Regions from separate parts of the Rhodococcus sp. RS1C4 genome, predicted to be linked through region 1. Evidence: riboswitches for the same ligand, from Rfam matches in the RefSeq annotation. Region 1 holds a riboswitch; the other holds the start of a gene.

Region 1 (3,724 bases):
TCCGGGTGCAGCACGCAGTCGTCGGGGAACGCAACGGCGCCGCTCGCGACGGTGGACACCGATCCGCCGTCGGTGATCCGGACGACCACACCCCCGGCCACGACAACTCCCGCGCAGACGACCACTCTGCGGTCGACCACTCTGCCGACGACGAACTCGACCACCACGCCCGCAGTCGCCGACCCCGCTCGTTACGAGGGGCTCAGCGGTTTCTACTACTTCACCTCCCCTACCGGGAAATTCGAATGCGCCGTGTTCATCACCGATGCGTCGGTCGCCGGCTGTCACGGCGAGTTCCCGCCCACTGCTCCCCGGGTCGAGGGCAGCGGCGCTCCGGATTCTCGAGTGGCTCCCAACACGATCGAGCTGACGGCCGGCACCGCGGCGCGATTCCTGAGCTCCGGTGACCCTCGGTTCCATCGGTTCGACGCCATCGCCACTCCGCTCCCCTACAGTGAAACGCTCTCGATACCCGGGTCGGGTACGTCGAACGGCATCACGTGCAGGGTCGACGAGCTCGCCGGGGTCTCCTGCACCGACCAGGTAGGGCATGGTTTCACCGTGTCCGACACGGCGTTCGAGTTGAAGTGACCGGTGTGTTTCGCAGTGCGAACGACCGGGCATAAGCTGACAGCCGTACGGCGAGACCGCCGCACGATCATCTGTCGCGGCCGAGAGCACTGAGCTCTCCGACCGGGAAGGAGTTTTCCCGATGTCCACCACGCCGACTCGACGCAACGCCAAAGTCATAGGCGTCAGCGTCGCCGCCGCGGTCGGCGGCTTCCTGTTCGGTTTCGACAGCTCCGTGATCAACGGGGCCGTCGACGCCATCGAAGGCCGTTTCTCACTTGGCTCGTTCACCACCGGCTTCGTCGTCGCCATCGCGCTGATCGGGTGCGCCGTCGGCGCCTGGTTCGCGGGCTCGCTCGCCGATCGATGGGGCCGCAAGAAAGTGATGGTGCTGGGCTCGGCCCTGTTCACCATCTCCTCGCTGGGATCGGGCCTCGCCTTCAGCGTCCCCGACCTGATCCTGTGGCGCATCCTCGGCGGCCTCGGTATCGGTATCGCCTCCGTCATCGCGCCCGCCTACATCGCCGAGATCGCTCCCGCGAAATGGCGCGGAAGTCTGGCGTCACTGCAGCAACTCGCCATCACCCTCGGGATTTTCGCCGCCCTTCTCTCCGACGCCCTGCTGCAGGGCGCCGCGGACGGTGCGTCCAACGACCTCTGGCTCGGTCAGGAAGCCTGGCGCTGGATGTTCCTCGTCGGCGTCGTACCGGCCCTGATCTACGGCCTGCTCGCAGTCACCATCCCCGAGTCACCTCGCTACCTCGTCGGCAAGCACCTCGACCAGGAAGCTGCCGACATCCTCGCCAACATCACCGGTGAACTGCATCCCGACGAGCGAGTCCACGAAATCCGCCTCACTCTCCGCAAGGAGGAGAAGGCCTCGTTCGCCGACATCCGCGGCCCTAAGTTCGGGCTCCAGCCGATCGTGTGGGTCGGCATCGTCATGGCCGTCCTGCAACAGTTCGTCGGCATCAACGCGATCTTCTACTACTCGACGACGCTGTGGAAGTCCGTCGGCTTCACCGAGGACCAGTCGTTCACGACGTCGGTCATCACCTCGATCATCAACGTCACGATGACCTTCGTGGCCATTCTGTTCGTCGACCGAATCGGCCGACGCAAACTGCTCCTGGGTGGTTCCGTCGGCATGTTCGTCGGTCTGCTGATGGCAGCGATCTCGTTCTCCCAACAGATCGGCAGTGGCGACGACGTGTCCCTCCCGAGCCCGTGGGGTGCCGTCGCGTTGGTCGGAGCGAACCTGTTCGTGATCTTCTTCGCGGCGACGTGGGGACCCATCATGTGGGTTCTTCTCGGCGAGATGTTCCCCAACCGTATGCGCGCCGTCGCCCTCGGAATCGGAACCGCCGCGAACTGGCTGGCCAATTTCGCTGTCACACTTGCCTTCCCGCCGCTCACCCAAGCGATCGGCCTGTGGGCGATCTACGGATTCTTCGCCGTCATGGCGGCAGTCTCGTTCTTCTTCGTCAAATCGAAGATTCCCGAGACCAACGGCAAGGAGCTCGAGGACATGCAGTAACGGATCGCCGACGAGAGTGCTAGGGTCGGCGATGTTCTGACACGGGGTGCGTCCGTACATGCGGATGCTGAGATCACACCCGTCGAACCTGATGCAGGTAATGCTGACGAAGGGATGTCAAGGCGATGACAACGCCTGTGCACTCGGTGCACTCGGAAAAACCCGGCGATTCCGGTCGCTACACGGATCACCTGTGGGACGCGACGGCGGATCTGCGCGCCGCGATCGACGATCTCGAGTTCCTCGAGCTCCTCGGTGACGGCACGCTTCCGCTGGACGCGTTCCGCACGTACATCGCCCAGGACGAGCTCTACCTGGCCGGATACGCCAAAGCCCTGTCCATCCTGGCGTCGAGAGCGCCGGACACGCAGACCGCGGCGTTCTGGGCATCGTCTGCGGCAGGTGCCGTCGCCGAAGCGTCACTTCATGCGTCGCTGCTGTCCAGCGACGCGCTACCGAGCCCCGGTGCCGAGATCGAACATTCACCGGCGTGCCTCGGCTACGTCTCGTACCTCGTCGCCACCGCCGCGACCGAGCCCTACGTAGTCGCGGCCGCGGCCGTACTTCCGTGCTACTGGATCTATGCCGACGTGGCAGTTCGCTTGTCGCTCGCGGCACGGGAAGTCCTGCAGCGCGACCCCGAACACCCCTATGCACGGTGGGTGTCCACGTACGATTCCGACGAGTTCCGCACGCTCGTCGACGGCGCCCGCGCCCTCGTCGACGACGCGGCTGCTGCGGCGACGGACGTGCAGCGCCACGCCATGACGCAGGCGTTTCGCGTCGCCACCCGGTACGAACTGATGTTCTGGGACACCGCACTTCACCCGACGCCGTGGCCGGTGGCACGATGAAACGTCTCCTCGCCCTTGCGTGCGCCGCGATCTCCGTGGCGGGCTTGACCTCGTGCGCGCAAACGAACGATTCGGACACCATCAGATTCGCGCTCGACTGGACACCCAACACCAATCACACCGGCTTGTACGTCGCCCTCCAGGAGGGCTACTTCGCGGACGCCGGGCTGGACGTAGAGGTGTTGCCGTACAACAACACTTCGTCGGACACCCTCGTCGATTCCGGTAACGCGGAGTTCGGGATCAGCACGCAGAGCTCCACCGTCTTCGCGAAAGCCGCCGGTGCGCAGATCGTTTCGGTGCTCGCCCCCCTGCAACACTGGGCGACGGCAATCGGTGTCCGCGCAGACCGCGACGACATTCCGAGCCCCAAGGCATTGGACGGCAAGGTGTACGCCGGCTTCGGCGACACCGGTGAGCAGGCAGGCCTACGACAGGTTATCCAGAACGACGGTGGTAGAGGCGAGTACGAGACCGTGGTGCTGGGGACGTCGGCGTACGAAGCCGTGTACTCCGGTACCGCGGACTTCACCGTCTCCTATCTCGCATGGGAAGGCATCGAAGCCGAGCACAGCGGGACCCCGATGAAGTACTTCGAGAACACCGACTACGCGTTCCCCGACGCGTACGCCATCACCATCAGCGGCAACGAGAACTGGCTGGCCGACAACTCCGATGAAGCCGGGAAATTCGTCCAGGCACTGCAACGCGGGTACCAGCTTGCGGCCGACGACCCCGATCGCGCCGCCCAGGACGTCATCGA
Region 2 (3,724 bases), on a different contig from region 1:
GGATCACTGGGACGGTCCGATCGTCCTCAAGGGGATCTGCACCGTCGGAGATGCGAGGTCGGCCGTCGAGCACGGAGTCGACGGCATCGTGGTGTCCAATCACGGTGGGCGCCAGATCGACGGCGCACGAGCATCGTTGGACGCGCTGCCTGCGATCGTCGACGCCGTCGGTGACCAGGTGACGGTCTTGTTCGACTCCGGTGTGCGCACGGGTGCGGACATGGCCAAGGCGCTTGCGCTCGGAGCGGACGCGGTACTGCTCGGCCGGCCGTTCCTGTACGGCCTTGCGCTCGGCGGGCAGGAGGGCGTGGAGCACGTACTACGCTGCATCCTCGCCGAATTCGATCTGGTCACCAGCTTGTCCGGGCACACCGGTGCCGGCGAACTCGGCCGCGAATCCGTGGTGCGCGCATGAGTCCGTCCTGGGTCGAGCACGCAATCTGGTGGCATGTCTATCCTCTCGGATTCGCCGGTGCGCCGGTGCGAGAGTGGGACGGAACCTCCTTGGCCGAGGAGCATCGGTTGCTCAAGGTGGTCGAATGGCTCGACTACGCACTGGAACTCGGGGCGTCCGGTGTCGCACTCGGTCCCATCTTCGCCTCGGAAGGCCACGGGTACGAGACCGTCGACCACCTGCGCGTCGATGAGCGGCTCGGTACCGACGAGGACTTCGACACTCTGATCGACCGAGCGCACGGCCGTGGAATCAGGGTCATGCTCGACGGTGTCTTCAATCATGTGGGGCAGAGCTTTCCACGGTTCCAGAGCGCTCTTGCCGGGGACTCCGACGCGGCATCCTGGTTTCATCTCGACGCCTCCGGGCGTCACCGCAACTTCGAAGGTCACGACGAACTCGTCGCGCTCGACCACAGCAGCGCGGCAGTGCAGGACTACGTCGTCGACGTCATGCAACACTGGCTCGGCCGCGGCGCCGACGGATGGCGTCTGGATGCGGCATATGCTGTGCCGCCGGAGTTCTGGGCGACCGTACTACCGCGGGTCCGCGAACGGTTCCCCGACGCGTATTTCCTCGGCGAGGTCATCCACGGTGACTACGCACAGATCGTGCAGCGGAGCTCGCTGGACTCGGTGACCCAGTACGAGCTGTGGAAGGCGACGTGGAGTGCAATCGCGGAGCAGAACTTCTTCGAGCTCTCGCACGCCCTCGGTCGCCACAACGAGTGGCTCGACACCTTCGTGCCCGCCACGTTCGTGGGCAACCACGATGTCAATCGCATCGCCAGCACCATCTCCGACGAACGGCATCTCCCCCACGCGCTCGTCACGCTGTTCACCACTGGTGGAACACCGATGATCTATTACGGCGACGAGCAGGGATTCCGCGGCGTCAAGGAGGAGCGCGTCGGCGGCGACGACGACGTCCGGCCCGAGTTCCCCATGACCCGTGAGCAACTCGATTCGGCGGGATGGTCGACGTTCCACCTGCACCAGGAACTGATCGGACTACGTCGACGCGCTCCGTGGCTGCACACTGCGAAAACCGAGACCGTCGAGCTGGCCAACACCGCGATGCTCTATCGGGTCCACAGTGGCGACAACGCACTGCACGTCGCGCTCAATCTCGGCGACGACACCGTCGACTACCGCATCTCCGGTGAAGTCCTGGCAGGTGTTGCCTCCGTGGACCGGGGACGGACGACGGTGCCGGCACACGGATGGGCGGTCATCGGCTAGCCCGACCGTAGGGCGATCTATCACTCTCTACAAATTTCGATAGATCGCCGTAGACGGAGTGATAGACGGTAGCGCCCCGCGAAGGGACTACAGTGTGCAGTCGACACGGGGTGCCGCACCGACGCGGCTGAGAACACACCCGTCGAACCTGATCTGGTCAACACCAGCGTAGGGATGTCAGCGCGGATCGAAAGTTTTATCTGGGTGTCCGTGCATCCTCACGTTCGTGGTGTCCGCCGAGCGAGAGGCACACGCATGAACTTCGATCGTCAGACCGTCGTCGTCACCGGAGCCGGACGGGGCCTGGGAACCGCAGTGGCCCGCGCGTTCGCTGCGCAGGGAGCACGCGTCGTCGTCAACTATCGACGTAGCCGCGAGGCTGCGGAGGCACTGGCGTCGGAGATCGGTGGTGTGGCCGTCGCTGCCGACGTCACCGATCCCGCCCAGGTCGACGCCCTGTTCACCGCAGCCGAGCAGCATTTCGGCACGTCGGTGACCACCGTCGTCAACAATGCTCTCGCCGATTTCTCGTTCGACGGTGACGCGCGCAGCAAGGCGGACACCATCTCCTGGGACCAGTTCGACGCCCAGTTCCAAGGCGCAGTGCGCGGCGCACTCAACACGACTCAGCGCGCGGTGCCGGGTATGCGGGCCGCCGGATCGGGCCGGATCGTCAACGTCGGCACCAACCTGTTTCAGAACCCGGTGGTGCCGTATCACGACTACACGGCATCGAAGGCCGCGCTTCTGTCCCTGACCAGGACGCTTGCGGCCGACCTCGGCGGCGACGGCATCACCGTCAACATGGTGTCCGGCGGCCTGTTGCGCACCACCGACGCGAGCGCCGCGACGCCGGAGGAGGTCTTCGATTTCATCGCCGCCTCCACTCCACTGAAGCGTGTGGTGACGCCCGAGGAGTTCGCCGATGCGTTGCTGTTCTTCGCATCGCCGTGGTCCCGTTCGGTGACCGGCCAGAATCTCGTCGTGGACGGTGGATTGGTCAAGGACTGATGATGCATCTGAACGCCTTCCTGTACAACTGCGGTCACCACAGCGCCGCCTGGCGACATCCGCGTTCGCGCGTCGAGGATCTGGGCGACATCGGGTACTACGAGAAGCTCGCACAAACGGCGGAGCGCGGCAAGCTCGATGCGGTGTTCTTCGCCGACGGCCACTCGGTGCGTGACCCGGCAGGAGCGGGAACATGGTTTCTGGAACCGATCACCGCGATGACGGCGATGGCGCGGGCGACGACGCACATCGGTCTGGTGACCACGGTGTCCACCACGTTCTACACGCCGTTCCACGCCGCGCGCCTGCTCGCCTCCCTCGACCACATCAGCGGCGGACGTGCCGGATGGAACGTCGTCACCTCGATGTTCGACGCCGAGGCACGCAATCACGGCTTCGACGAGATCCCGCCTCGCGGTGAGCGATACGCGCGTGCCGAGGAGTTCGTCGACGTCGCCCTCGCTCTGTGGGACACGTGGGACGCCGACGCGCTCGTGCTCGACCGTGACGGCGTGTACGCCGATCCGGACAAGGTGAACCGGATCGACCACTCGGGCAAACATTTCCGGGTCGACGGTCCACTGACGGTCCCTCGTTCGCCGCAAGGCCGGCCGGTGCTGTTCCAGGCGGGCGCGTCGGGGCAGGGCCGGGATCTGGCCGCCCGCTACGCCGAGGCGATCTATGCAGTTGCCTACGATATCGACTCCGGCGCAGCGTATTACGCAGATGTGAAGGCGCGGGTCCGCAGCGCTGGACGGGAACCGGCGTCCGTCGGCATCATGCCCGGCCTCGTGACCTACGTCGGATCGACCACAGCCGAGGCGAGAGCGAAGAAGGACGAGCTCGACGCCTTGTTGCCGGTGGAGCAGTCGTTGAAACAACTGAGCACGTTCGTCGAACAAGACTGCAGTGCGTGGGAACTCGATGCTCCTGTCCCTTCACTGCCTCCCATCGAGGAATTCACCGGGCCCCACGGACGGTACGAGACCATCCTTCGGATCATCGCGAAGGACTCCCC

Evidence for each region. Region 1 has a riboswitch for thiamine pyrophosphate ahead of CH289_RS16555 (TenA family protein). Riboswitches for the same ligand answer to the same signal wherever they lie in the genome.
Region 2: another riboswitch for thiamine pyrophosphate. It lies ahead of CH289_RS07545 (3-oxoacyl-ACP reductase); the one in region 1 lies ahead of CH289_RS16555 (TenA family protein).

The regions. Positions count from the first base shown of each region.
Region 1 is NZ_NOXZ01000032.1:5,458-9,181, reverse strand. Features, by position in the region: gene CH289_RS16565 (hypothetical protein) at 1-591, shown strand, start outside; partial or broken gene CH289_RS16560 (sugar porter family MFS transporter) at 665-2,107, shown strand; TPP riboswitch at 2,140-2,239, shown strand; gene CH289_RS16555 (TenA family protein) at 2,233-2,961, shown strand; gene CH289_RS16550 (ABC transporter substrate-binding protein) at 2,958-3,724, shown strand, end outside.
Region 2 is NZ_NOXZ01000017.1:183,246-186,969, reverse strand. Features, by position in the region: gene CH289_RS07555 (alpha-hydroxy-acid oxidizing protein) at 1-415, shown strand, start outside; gene CH289_RS07550 (alpha-amylase family glycosyl hydrolase) at 412-1,695, shown strand; TPP riboswitch at 1,792-1,887, shown strand; gene CH289_RS07545 (3-oxoacyl-ACP reductase) at 1,951-2,706, shown strand; gene CH289_RS07540 (LLM class flavin-dependent oxidoreductase) at 2,706-3,724, shown strand, end outside.